DNA from 2 places in the Streptoverticillium reticulum genome. Region 1 is predicted to be linked to the other one. Evidence: riboswitches for the same ligand, from Rfam matches in the RefSeq annotation. Region 1 holds a riboswitch; the other holds the start of a gene.
What was found. Region 1 has a riboswitch for cobalamin ahead of ACMATS_RS14085 (aldehyde dehydrogenase family protein). Riboswitches for the same ligand answer to the same signal wherever they lie in the genome.

Region 1 (5,735 bases):
TCGTCGGCCTGCTCCTGCCGGAAGGGCGTCGAGTCGCCCAGCGCGCGATACCCCGTGCGCACCACGGCCCGCGGCACGGGCTGCTCGCGGACGTACGTCCCGGACCCGGAACGCCCCTCGACCAGGCCCTCGGCCATCAGGACCTTGCGGGCCTCCAGGGCCACCGTGTCCGAGACGCCGTACTGCTCCCGGATCCTCGCCTGGGAGGGGAGCCGGGTGTGCGGCGGCAGCTCGCCCGCCACGATCTTCTGGCGCAGATCGCCGGCCACACGGAGATATGCGGGCTGGTCACCGAATGCCACGTCCACTCCCAAGGGGTTGACAGTCCGCAACAGCTTGGCAACCGTCGGTTGCGGAGCGCAACTCTAGGCCAACGAATCACCGGATGTGGTGAATTGCAGGTCGGCGGTGCGTAGTTGAGAAGCAGCGGCACATGCGGGGAGCACGCACCGGGAGCACTTCTGCATCGATGCGGGGCGGGTCGCGGTCACGGGGAGTCAGGAACGCGAAAGGGCCGGACCCGAAGGACGCTGCTGGCTAATTCGGCCCCTGCTTTGCCCCGTCGAGCATCAGCTCGACGGGGCAAAGTCGCGCGAAGTGGCTGGTGCGGGTGCGGGCTCGTGGTGTGCCGGTGAGATGGGCGTCGATGCGGGTGAGGTTGAGGGCTGCTGCGGTGAACTGGTGCTGGAGACTGGTCTTCGCCAAACCCCGGTAACGGGATCTGCGCAGGCCGCAGCGCCCGACGGCCTGCGAGATGGTGCCCTCGACACCGGCGCGGATCTTGTAGCGCTCTTTCCAGGCGTCGGTCTGCTGCTCGGCGCGGATGCTGCGGATGGCGTCGTGTTCGGCCCGGTGCTGCCGCAGCATGATCTCCCGACCGCGGCTGGAGGCCGACTTGATGCATGAACGCCGGTCGGGGCAGGGGCCGCAGCGGCTGTCGGGAAACCGCACACGGATCACCGGCAGGCCCTTTGAATCGGTGCGGGGATACCACTGCGTGGCGGTGGCCCCGCTGGGGCAGGTGGCCTGCCTGCGTTCCCAGTCGATGGTGAACGCGTCCAGCCCGAAGGCGCCGTTGGCCTGGGCCGAGGTGTTGCCGGTCAGCGGCCCGTGCAGTTCGACGCCGTGATCGTTGCGGGCGGCGAGGACGCGGGCGGCGGTGGGATAGCCGGCGTCCACCCAGTGCTCGCTGGGCAGGCAATTTCTGGCCGCGAGGGACGTGTGGATCTCGTCGTTCATCATGCTGTCCGCGACCGTGGCCACGGTGGTCGCCACGTTGGTGACCAGGTTCGGCACGTCCTCACCACAGGTCTCGGTGAGATGGACTTTGTACCCGTCCCACTTGGTGTCCCGCTTGACACCGACCCGAGCGTCCAGGTCATAGGGGGTGACCAGGCGCATCGCGCCCGGCGGCCGGTCTTTTGGGTCCCTGCACCTCACCTCCCCCTCCACCACCGAGAACTCCTGCACCCACACTCGGCGCAGGGCCTCTACTTCCTGAAGCTCGTGCAGTCCCGCCGGGGCATCGGCGGCGCGGACCGCCTGGAGCAGGTGCATGCCGTCCCGGCCGATTCGGGCTCCCACTTCGTCTCGCTTCGCGCTGGCTTTGGGAAACCGGGAGTCCTCGGCCCGCGTGGCGTAGTGGCGGAACCAGTCCGGCCCCGCGACCTGCACCAGCCAGTCGCCAGCGGTCTGCGCAAGAGCGTTCAGCGCCGCCCGCAACGTCTCCGCCACCAGTTCCAGCCGACGCAGGTCACGTGCCGACGACAGCACGTGCGAGGAGTCCGTCCGGGCCCGGCCCGCGCTCTTGAGCAGCCCCTTCTCCCGGGCCGCGGCCAGCACACCATCCAGCACCCGACGCCCGCCGTCCGAGGCGGCCAGCCGGTCCCGGAACTCCGACAGCACCGAGAAATCGAAGCCTGGATCGTCGAGTTGAAGCCCGAGCGCGTACTTGTAGTCGATCCGCGCCCGAACCGCCTCCGCGGCCTGGCGGTCGGTCAGCCCCTCAACGAACTGCAGCACCGACACCAGAGCCAGCCTGGCGGGAGACCAGGCAGGCCGGCCACGCACAGCAAACAGATCCGCGAAGTCCTCGTCACGGAACAGCACCCCGAGCTCGTCCCGCACCCGGATTGCCAGGCTCCCCTTCGGGAACGCGGCGCGAGCCACCCGCACCGTCTCTGCCGGAATCTCCCCCGGACCCTTCGGCTGCATCGACATCGACACCCACCCCCCCCGTGCGCAAAAACGTCGGTCCCCACGACCACAACCGGGTTATGAGGACCGACGTCACGCGAGAGACCGAATAGACCAACAGCGTCCCGAAGGTCCGGCCCCGAAGGCGCTGCGGCCGTCAGACGTTGAAGCGGAACTCGACAATAAGCCTTTTATCTGCAGAAACGCGGGCGCATCCAGCACCTGTCCAGCACGGTGCATTCACGGCCAAGAATTTGCACATGTTCCGTCAGATGTGTTGCCAAAAACCGGAAAAGCCCAGAACGCCTGCAGGCCGAGAGTCCGGCCGGGGCGCGCAGCGAGTGGGCGGCGATGCTGGTGTCGGCGTTGTCAGTGAACTATCCCTTGCGGAGGTGAAGGATACCCGCCGCGAACTCCACTACCTCCAGTCCTCACTGGACATCGCCGTGCGCGTCGGCGATCACCTTGCCCTGCTCGGCGGACAACAAGCGGGCCAGCCCGTCCTTCTCCCGCTCGGCGAACTGAAGGGACCGCATCAGGACCCGGGCACGGTGCTGCGGGGTTCACTAGCCCCAATCGAGTTGCGCGTTGGCGGCGTTGGCGATGACCGCTCCATCTCGGTACAACTCGCGGGACACCAGGGCCTGGACCTCGCCGGTGTTGGGACCGTACACCTCGCCGTGCGCCCCTGAGGTTCCCGGGGTGTGCTTGCCGCCGAAGAAGTGAGTCAACTCGCGCACGGAGGCCCGTTCATGCTCGCGGACCATGGCTGCTTGCTCTCTCAGGAGGGATCCGGGGATGGTGCGCCGCCCCCGGCATACGTACGCGGGTGGCGTACGCATGCCGGGGGCGCGAGATCGCGTATGGTCAAAATCCTGTCAGAGGGTGGGTTCGCCACGGTCGTGGGTACACACCGGTGCCATGCGCGTCAGCCCCACCCTCGTGGACAACACGGAACATCCCGCGGCCGGTATCCTGACTCCCGGATCAGCGCGCGCCGTCCACGTTCCCGGCGTCCAGCTCGTCAGTGGCGTCCTGCTCGACGGCGCGCTCCCCAGTCGCCGTGAGGGGACCGTGCCGGATTCACACCGACTTCCCTGCACTGCGGGTCGTACGCGGCTTCACGGAGCCGAGTCACCCTCCGCCTGCATCTCGGGTGCGGCCTCTGCTGCGGTCTCCAGCAACATGAAACTCCTGGCGCCGACGCACCCCCGGCACTAAGCTCGATGATCCCTTCTCCGCACCCGGACAACCTGAGCACTCCACGTCGTACAGCACCCCAGGAAGAGCGGTACCCCTCTGATGAGCGCAGGTGGCGCGGCACAGACGCCGGACCCGAGACTCGCCGAACTTGCCCGCACCTCACGTAACTTCGGTTTCCTGTACGACCATCTGCCGCTGCTCGTCGCTTATGGCTCGGGCGCCGAGGCCAATGTCTTCACCGACCCGAACACCTCGTTGATCAAGTCCCGGCAGTTCGGTGAGGCACTCGCTTCCGATCTGGTGCGCCGGGGTCGTGTCCAGTTCGCCGGGAGCAAGCAGGTCGAGCGCCTGGCAGCCCTCGATAGGGAAGGCTATCTGCACGGCAACGTGGGACCCGCGTTCCACGAGGTCCGCGTTCTCGGCAACAAGGCCAACCACGACGACTATGACGCCCCGGACGATGCCTTCCGAGCCCTGCGGACCTGTCACCGGCTCGGCGTCTGGTACCACCGACTGATCACCGGGTCCCGCGAACAGCACACGTTCGTTCCACCGGATCCGGCACGCACACCGGCCGCGCAGAACACTGCCCTGCGCGCACAGGTGGAGGAGACCCGGCGCGCGCTGGAGGAGGCTCGTCTCACTTACGAGGGTCAGGCGTCCCAGGCACAGGCAGAACAGGCCGCCCGCCTCACGGCGGAGCGGGAACTCGCCGACGCAGCGACGGTGCGCGAGGAGCTCGCCCGCCAGGTTGCCGCCATGCACGATCAGCTCGCGGCGCTCCAGCAGGCTCAGTCCGCGGCCGACGCCCGGCTGTTGCGCGAGCAGGTCACCAACCCCAGCGCCGCCTCCGAGGCGGTGGCCGAGCGTGCCCGTCTCCTGGAGAACGCCGAGCAAGCGGCCCGCGAGCCCCTCACCGAGGCGCAGGTGCGTACCCGTCTCGACGAGATGCTCATCGACGCGGGCTGGAGCGTCCAGGACGCGGGCGGCAACCTCAACCTGTACGTCCAGGGGGACCGGCGCGGCAGCGGTGTCGCCGTCCGCGAGACGACCACCGCCACAGGCCGCGCCGACTACGCCCTGTACGTGGAGCGGAAGCTGGTTGGGGTGATCGAGGCCAAGCGGGAGGGCGCCGACCTGACGGCCGCCGAGGCTCAGGCCGACCGGTACGCCGACCACCCCACCGAGGCGCAGCAACGTCTGATCGCCTGGCGCACCCCGCTGCCGTTCCGCTACGTGTCGGACGGTGGCGAGACCCGGTTCCGCAACACCCTTGACCCCGACTCGCGCAGCAGGCGGATCTTCTCCTTCCACCAGCCCCGCACCCTGTCCCGCTGGATCCGCCAGGCCGAACAGGACCCTCAGGCACCCTCCTACCGCGCCCGACTGCGCCTGCGCATGCCCGACCTAGACGAGCGCCCCCTGCGCCCCGCCCAGATCAAGGCGGTGCGCGGCGTGGAGCAGTCTGTGGCGCTGGGCAAGGGCCAGCAGGGCACGGGTCAGTCCCGCTCCCTCGTACAGATGGCGACGGGCGCCGGCAAGACGTACACGGCTGTCACGTTCTCGTACCGGATGCTCAAGTACGCGCAGGCCGAGCGGGTCCTGTTCCTGGTGGACCGGAACAATCTGGGCGCCCAGGCGCAGAACGAGTTCGAGAACTTCACGACGCCCGACACGAACCGCACCTTCGCCGACCTGTTCAACGTGCAGCGCCTGGGCGCCGAGGGCATGAACCCCTCCGCGAAGGTCGTCGTCTCCACGGTGCAGCGCCTCTATATGGAGCTGACGGGCGCGACCGTCCCCGCCACGCAGGGCGAGGACGGCGAGGAGGAGTACGCGTACGACGTGGCGGGCGACATCCGCGTCGGCTACAACCCCGGCATCCCGCCCGAGTCGTTCGACCTGATCGTCGTGGACGAGTGCCACCGCTCCATCTACGGCAAGTGGCGTTCCGTGCTGGAGTACTTCGACGCGCCCGTCGTCGGCCTCACCGCGACACCCGTCGCGCAGACCTTCGGCTACTTCAACGGGAACCTAGTCAGCGAGTACACGTACCCGGAGGCGGTCGCCGACGGCGTCAACGTCGACTTCCAGGTGTACGAGATTCTGACCCGGATAACCGGTGAGGGCGGCGTCATCGCGCGCGGCACCATCCCGGTCCGCGACCGCCGCACCCGCCGTCAGCGCTACGAGGACTTCGACGAGGACGTCTCCTACGGAGCGACGGAAGTCGGCGTCGGCGTGATCAGCAAGGACCAGCTACGGACTGTCGTCCGCACCTTCCGCGAGCGTCTGTTCACCGAGATCTTCCCCGAGCGCGCCAAGCGCGACAAGGA
Region 2 (5,735 bases), 1.7 Mb from region 1:
GGCGTGGGTGACGGCGCCGAGGAACAGGGTGGCCACCAGCGTCACCCCGGCGGCGATGGCCATGGCCTCCAGGGCGAGGACGGGGCTCACGCCCCACTGGACCCAGAAGGAGTCCTTGCCCAGCGTCCCCAGCGCTCCGCACAGCAGGCTGAGGAACATGGCCGCCCCCCAGACGCTCCGGTCCCGGGCTTCGTCGAGCACGTCGACGGGCCGATACCAGAGCCCGAATATCAGGTGGTGCCACAGCAGCCGGCGCGGCGTGGCAGGGGGTTTGGCGGAGGGAGCGGAGGTCACGGGCATGGGTGCCGTTTTATCACCGTTCGGCCACGAAGCCGGTGTCGGGCCGGACAAAGGTGATCAAGGCGGGCGGCCACGGGGGCCGGCCCGCCGTCAGGCGGGTGCGGGCTCCGTGCTGCCGGGGTCGTCCTCGGGGTCGCCGCCCGCTCCCGGAGCCGTGTCCGCGGGGGCGGGGTCCAGGTACTCCTCGCTGATCTCCCGCGGTCCGAACGGCCACACCTTCTCGTACGCCGCCCACAGCACGAAGGCCACACAGCCCGCCGCGACCCACACCAGCGACCACTCGATGGGGTGCCGCCCCGGGGAACTGCGGTCCGCGTAGCCGTAGATGACGATCCAGCCCACCGCCGCGACCACGCTGGGCAGCGGGTAGAGCCACATCCGGTACGGCCGCCGCAGGCCCGGCTGGCGGCGGCGCAGCACGGTGGCTGCCAGGACCTGGGACAGCGCCTGCACGATCACCATGACGGTGGTCAGCAGCTGGATCAGCGTGTTGAGGTCGGTGTGACGCCCGATCAGGAAGCCGATCGCGCCGATGACCCCCATCGTCACCAGCGGCAGCACCGGGAAGCGGTGCCGCGGGTGCAGGACGCCGAAGGGGCGGAAGAAGACCTTCTCCCGCGCGGCGTCGTAGGGCACCCGGGAGCCGCCGAGCAGCCCGGTGAAGACCGAGGCGAAGGCCGTGACGAGGATCAGCACGGTGACGACGTCCGCGGCGTGCTTGCCCCACGTCCGTTCCAGCACCGCCGAGGCCACCGAGGAGCCGGCCGTGGAGTTCGGGTCCAGCATCTCCTTCCAGTCGACGACCCCGAGGGTGCCGATCTGCAGCAGCAGATAGACCGTCATGATGCCGAAGATGGACCAGACGATGGCGCGCGGCAGGGTGCGTCCGGGATTCTTGATCTCGGCGCCCATGTACGCGGCCGTGTTGTAGCCGCCGTAGTCGTAGATGCCGATCGTCAGACCCGCGGCGAAGCCCAGCCAGAACTGATTGGACGTCACCTCGAAGGCGTGGGCGGGATAGGTGAAGGCGAGATGGGCGCTGAAGTGGGTGAAGGCCGCGATGATGACGAGGATGATGGAGGCGAGCATCACGCCCCACAGCACGGCGGTGATCCGCGCGATGTTCTCCACCCGCCGCCACAGCAGCGCGACGACCACCGCGATGAACACCAGCCCGGTGACGTCCCCTTGGGTCTGCGTCATCCCGGGCCACAGGTAGGCGAGGTACTGCACGAAGCCGATGACGCCCGTGGCCATCGCGAGCGGGATGAAGAGCATCGCCGTCCAGACGAACAGGAACGGCATCAGCTTGCCGGTGCGGTACTGGTAGGCCTGCCGCAGATACACGTAACTGCCGCCCGCGCCCGGCAGCGAGGCCCCCAGCTCGGCCCAGATCAGCCCGTCCGCGAGGGCCAGCACGGCGCCCGCGACGAAGCCGATGACGGCCTGCGGCCCGCCGAAGGCCGTGACCATGAGCGGAATGGTGACGAAGGGGCCTATCCCGCACATCTGGCTCATGTTGATGGCCGTCGCCTGGAACAGCCCGATGCGGCGCTCGAAGCCGACGTCCTGCCCGGTGGGCCTGTGGTCGGGACTGCGATCTCTGTCTGCTGCTGGGTCTGCTGCTGGGTTTTCTGCTGCCATGGCGATCAGCCCTCTCTCGTCGCGCACTGCTGCACTCGTAGCACCGGCCTGCATGACCGTCCATCACATGCGGACATCCGCACAGAAGTGTCGGTACCCGTTCCGCTGCATGGGCATGGCAATTGCCACATCTTTGCCACCGCCTGAGGTCAGGGCGCTAAGGTGGCCCGGCCGTGGTGTTCGGGAAGACCGGTGGCGGGCCCTAGGGCCCGTCCGATGGGTCAGCACGGGCCCCGCGGCGCCTGGCACGGCACCTCGCTGCGTTGTCGCATCACCCGAGTACGCCCAGTACGCGGGTGATGCTCCGCCTTGCGATGCTCCCCCAGCTACCGCTGGGAGGTGCCCCCAGCGCCAGACGCCGCGGGGCCCGCACTGACCCATCGGACAGGCCCTAGTGGCCCCATTCCGGAGCGGCCCTCGCCACTGTGATCGGGGAGCTTCCGCCTCCTTCCGCACGCCCCGCAGGGCGCGCGGTGCCACTGGCCGCATCCGGCGGCCGGGAAGGCAGGGGCGGGCGCGCGCGTACCCGTAAGCCAGGAGACCGGCCACGGCATCTCACGAACTGATCCACGAGGTGCTGGAGCGTGACCCGCAGATGACTCTGCCCACCGGAACCACAGAAGTCCCCACTAGTACGCAGCCGTCCTTCCAATGGCGCCGCCAGGACACCGTGCGCACCGCCGGTCTGCTGGCCGTCATAGCCGCCCTGCACGTCGCCGCCTTCGGCGTGCTCTTCCTGCTCGTCGTCCCCCGGCACTACACGGTGGACTCCAAGGTCTACGGCGTCGGGCTCGGCATCACCGCCTACACCCTCGGCATGCGGCACGCCTTCGACGCCGACCACATAGCCGCCATCGACAACACCACCCGCAAGCTGATGGCGGACGGCAAGCGTCCGGTCTCGGTCGGGTTCTGGTTCGCGCTCGGGCACTCCAGCGTGGTCGTCGCGCTGGCCGCCCTGGTCAGCGGCGGCACGCACCTGGCCGGGACGCTGATGAACGAGAACTCCGCCACCCACCAGACGCTCGGCGTCGTCGGCACCACCGTCTCCGGCGGCTTCCTCTACCTCATCGCCGCCCTCAACCTCGTCGCCCTCGCGGGCATCCTGCGCATCTTCCGCGCCATGCGCGAGGGCCGCTACGACGAGGCCGAGCTGGAGCAGCAGCTGGACTCGCGCGGCTTCATGAACCGCATCCTCGGCCGCTTCACGCGCTCCATCACCCGCCCCGGCCAGATGTACCCGCTGGGCTTCCTCTTCGGCCTCGGCTTCGACACCGCCACCGAGGTCACCCTGATGGTGATGGCGGGCAGCGGCGCGGCCGCCGGCCTGCCCTGGTACGCGATCCTGTGCCTGCCGCTGCTGTTCGCAGCCGGCATGAGCCTGTTCGACACGCTCGACGGCACGTTCATGAACTTCGCCTACCAGTGGGCGTTCTCCAACCCCGTTCGCAAGGTCTACTACAACCTCACCATCACCGGACTGTCGATCGCGGTCGCCTTCCTCATCGGCACCATCGAACTCGTCGGCGTCCTGCACGAGAAGCTCGACCTGAACGACGCGGTCACGGGCTGGATCTCGGGACTCGACCTCGACAACGTCGGGTTCGTCATCGTGGGCCTGTTCGTGGTCGTGTGGGCGATCGCGCTCGCGTACTGGCGTTTCGGCAAGGTCGAACAGCGCTGGGAGGCGCGGAGCACGGGCCTTACGGACCTGTGACGGAACGCCCCGGGGCGGTGCGCGGCCGGTGAACCGCCTCTAGCGTCGACGTCATGCGTGTACTCGTCACCGGAGGCGCGGGCTTCATCGGCTCGCACATCGTCAGTGCCCTCACCGCCCGTGGGCACGAGCCCGTCGTCATGGACACCGGCCTCGTGCCCGCGGACGACGTCCGCGATCCCGAGGCCGTGGCACGGGCGTTGAAGGGCGTCGACGCCGTGTGCCACCAGGCCGCGATGGTCGGTCTCGGCAAGGAATTCGCGGACGCGCCCGCGTACGTGGCGTGCAACGACCTCGGCACGGCGGTGCTGCTGGCCGGCATGCACGAGGCGGGCGTCCGCACGCTGGTGCTCGCCGGGTCGATGGTCGTCTACGGCGAGGGCCGCTACGACTGCCCCGCCCACGGCCCGGTCCGCCCCGGCCCGCGGGAACCCCGGGCCCTGGAGGCGGGCCGCTTCGAGCCGCCGTGCCCGTGCTGCGGACGGGAGTTGACGCCGGGGCTCGTCGACGAGGACGCGCCGCTGGACCCGCGCAACGTGTACGCGGCGACCAAGGTCGCCCAGGAACACCTGGCGGCGTCCTGGGCCCGCGCGACGGGCGGCAGCGCGGTGGCGCTGCGCTACCACAACGTGTACGGGCCCGGAATGCCGCGCAACACGCCGTACGCGGGCGTCGCGTCGTTCTTCCGCTCGGCCCTCGCGCGGGGCGAGGCGCCGCAGGTCTTCGAAGACGGCCGCCAGCGGCGGGACTTCGTGCACGTGCGGGACGTGGCGAAGGCGAACGTACTGGCCCTGGAAGCGGATTCGCCCGGCGGCGGGCTGCGGGCGTACAACTGCGGGAGCGACAGCCCGCGCACGATCGGCGAGTTGGCCTGTGCCCTGGCAGCGGCGTGCGGGGGACCCGAGCCGGTGGTGACGGGGGAGTACCGCTTGGGTGACGTCCGTCATGTGACGGCGACGTCGCGAAGGCTGCGGGAGGAGGTGGGGTGGCGCCCGGCTGTGGGCTTTGCGGAGGGGGTGGCGGAGATGGCGTGACCCGTACGGCAAAGGCCGCCGGGCGGGCCGCCATGGTGCAGATTTGCATCGGGCCGGGGGCGGTGTGCGACAGTGGGTTCTCCGGTTCGCCAGGCGCTCTGCCACGTGCGCGGCGGCCGCCCGAATTCCCCACATCTCCCATCCTCGAACGACGGTTCCGGCCCTGCCCTGCGCAGATCCGGACCGTTCGCCCGCCCTTCCGCCCCCTCCCAGAGGAATCCTTCCCCCAGAGAACGATGCAGGCGACGACCTTTCCTCCCCGGACCGCGAACCTGTTCACCCAGGGCCTGGAGCTGCAGACCGGCTCGGCCCTGCTGCGCTTCGGCGCCGCGCGCCCGCGTCCGGCCGGCCGGATCGGCTGGTCCGGCGACGGTGCGGTGGCCTGGCTCGACGAGCTGCGCGGCCACCTGTGGAGCGTCGGCGATCCGACTGCCGCAGCCGGACTCGCCCTCCGCGCAGCTCATCAACTCCCCGGAATTGTAAGGGAGTTCACCGGACCGCGGGGCGCCGACGTGCTGCTCGGCCGCCATCTCGCGGTGACCGACCCGGTCGCCTGGCTCTTCCGTTGGACGCTCGACGAGCCGCCGCTCCATCCGGCGGAGGAGCGGGTGACCGAGCTGGACGAGGCGCACCACGGCGAGTTGCTCGCCTTCCTCGGTGAGCACAGCCCGGCCCACTCGACCGGGCCCGGCTCCTCGGACGTCGGTCTCTGGGCGGGGATCCGTGACGCGGGCGGGCGGCTGGTGGCGTGCGGCGCCATGAGCAGTCTGCGGGACAGCGGCGCGCCGCTGATGGCGTCCGTCGCGACCGACGCGGCCCTGCGCGGCCAGGGGCTCGGCGCGGCACTCACCTCGTGGCTGACCCGGTACGCCGTCCGCCGGTACGGCTTCTGCACGCTGTGGCAGCTTGCCGACAACACCCCAGCGGACCGGCTCTACACCCGCCTCGGCTACCGCAACGAGGACCCCTGTGTGGCCGCGCGGATCGGCACCCACTGACCGGACCGCGCTATGCGGGACAACGCCATGTGGGACAACGCC

Region 2: another riboswitch for cobalamin. It lies ahead of ACMATS_RS06950 (HoxN/HupN/NixA family nickel/cobalt transporter); the one in region 1 lies ahead of ACMATS_RS14085 (aldehyde dehydrogenase family protein).

The regions. Positions count from the first base shown of each region.
Region 1 is NZ_CP179755.1:3,151,985-3,157,719, forward strand. Features, by position in the region: gene ACMATS_RS14075 (GntR family transcriptional regulator) at 1-302, opposite strand, end outside; gene ACMATS_RS14080 (IS1182 family transposase) at 538-2,220, opposite strand; partial or broken gene ACMATS_RS14085 (aldehyde dehydrogenase family protein) at 2,508-2,963, opposite strand; cobalamin riboswitch at 3,166-3,294, opposite strand; gene ACMATS_RS14090 (DEAD/DEAH box helicase family protein) at 3,499-5,735, shown strand, end outside.
Region 2 is NZ_CP179755.1:1,481,330-1,487,064, reverse strand. Features, by position in the region: gene ACMATS_RS06960 (YIP1 family protein) at 1-300, opposite strand, end outside; gene ACMATS_RS06955 (APC family permease) at 391-1,944, opposite strand; cobalamin riboswitch at 2,337-2,485, shown strand; gene ACMATS_RS06950 (HoxN/HupN/NixA family nickel/cobalt transporter) at 2,540-3,661, shown strand; gene ACMATS_RS06945 (NAD-dependent epimerase/dehydratase family protein) at 3,715-4,695, shown strand; gene ACMATS_RS06940 (GNAT family N-acetyltransferase) at 4,932-5,693, shown strand.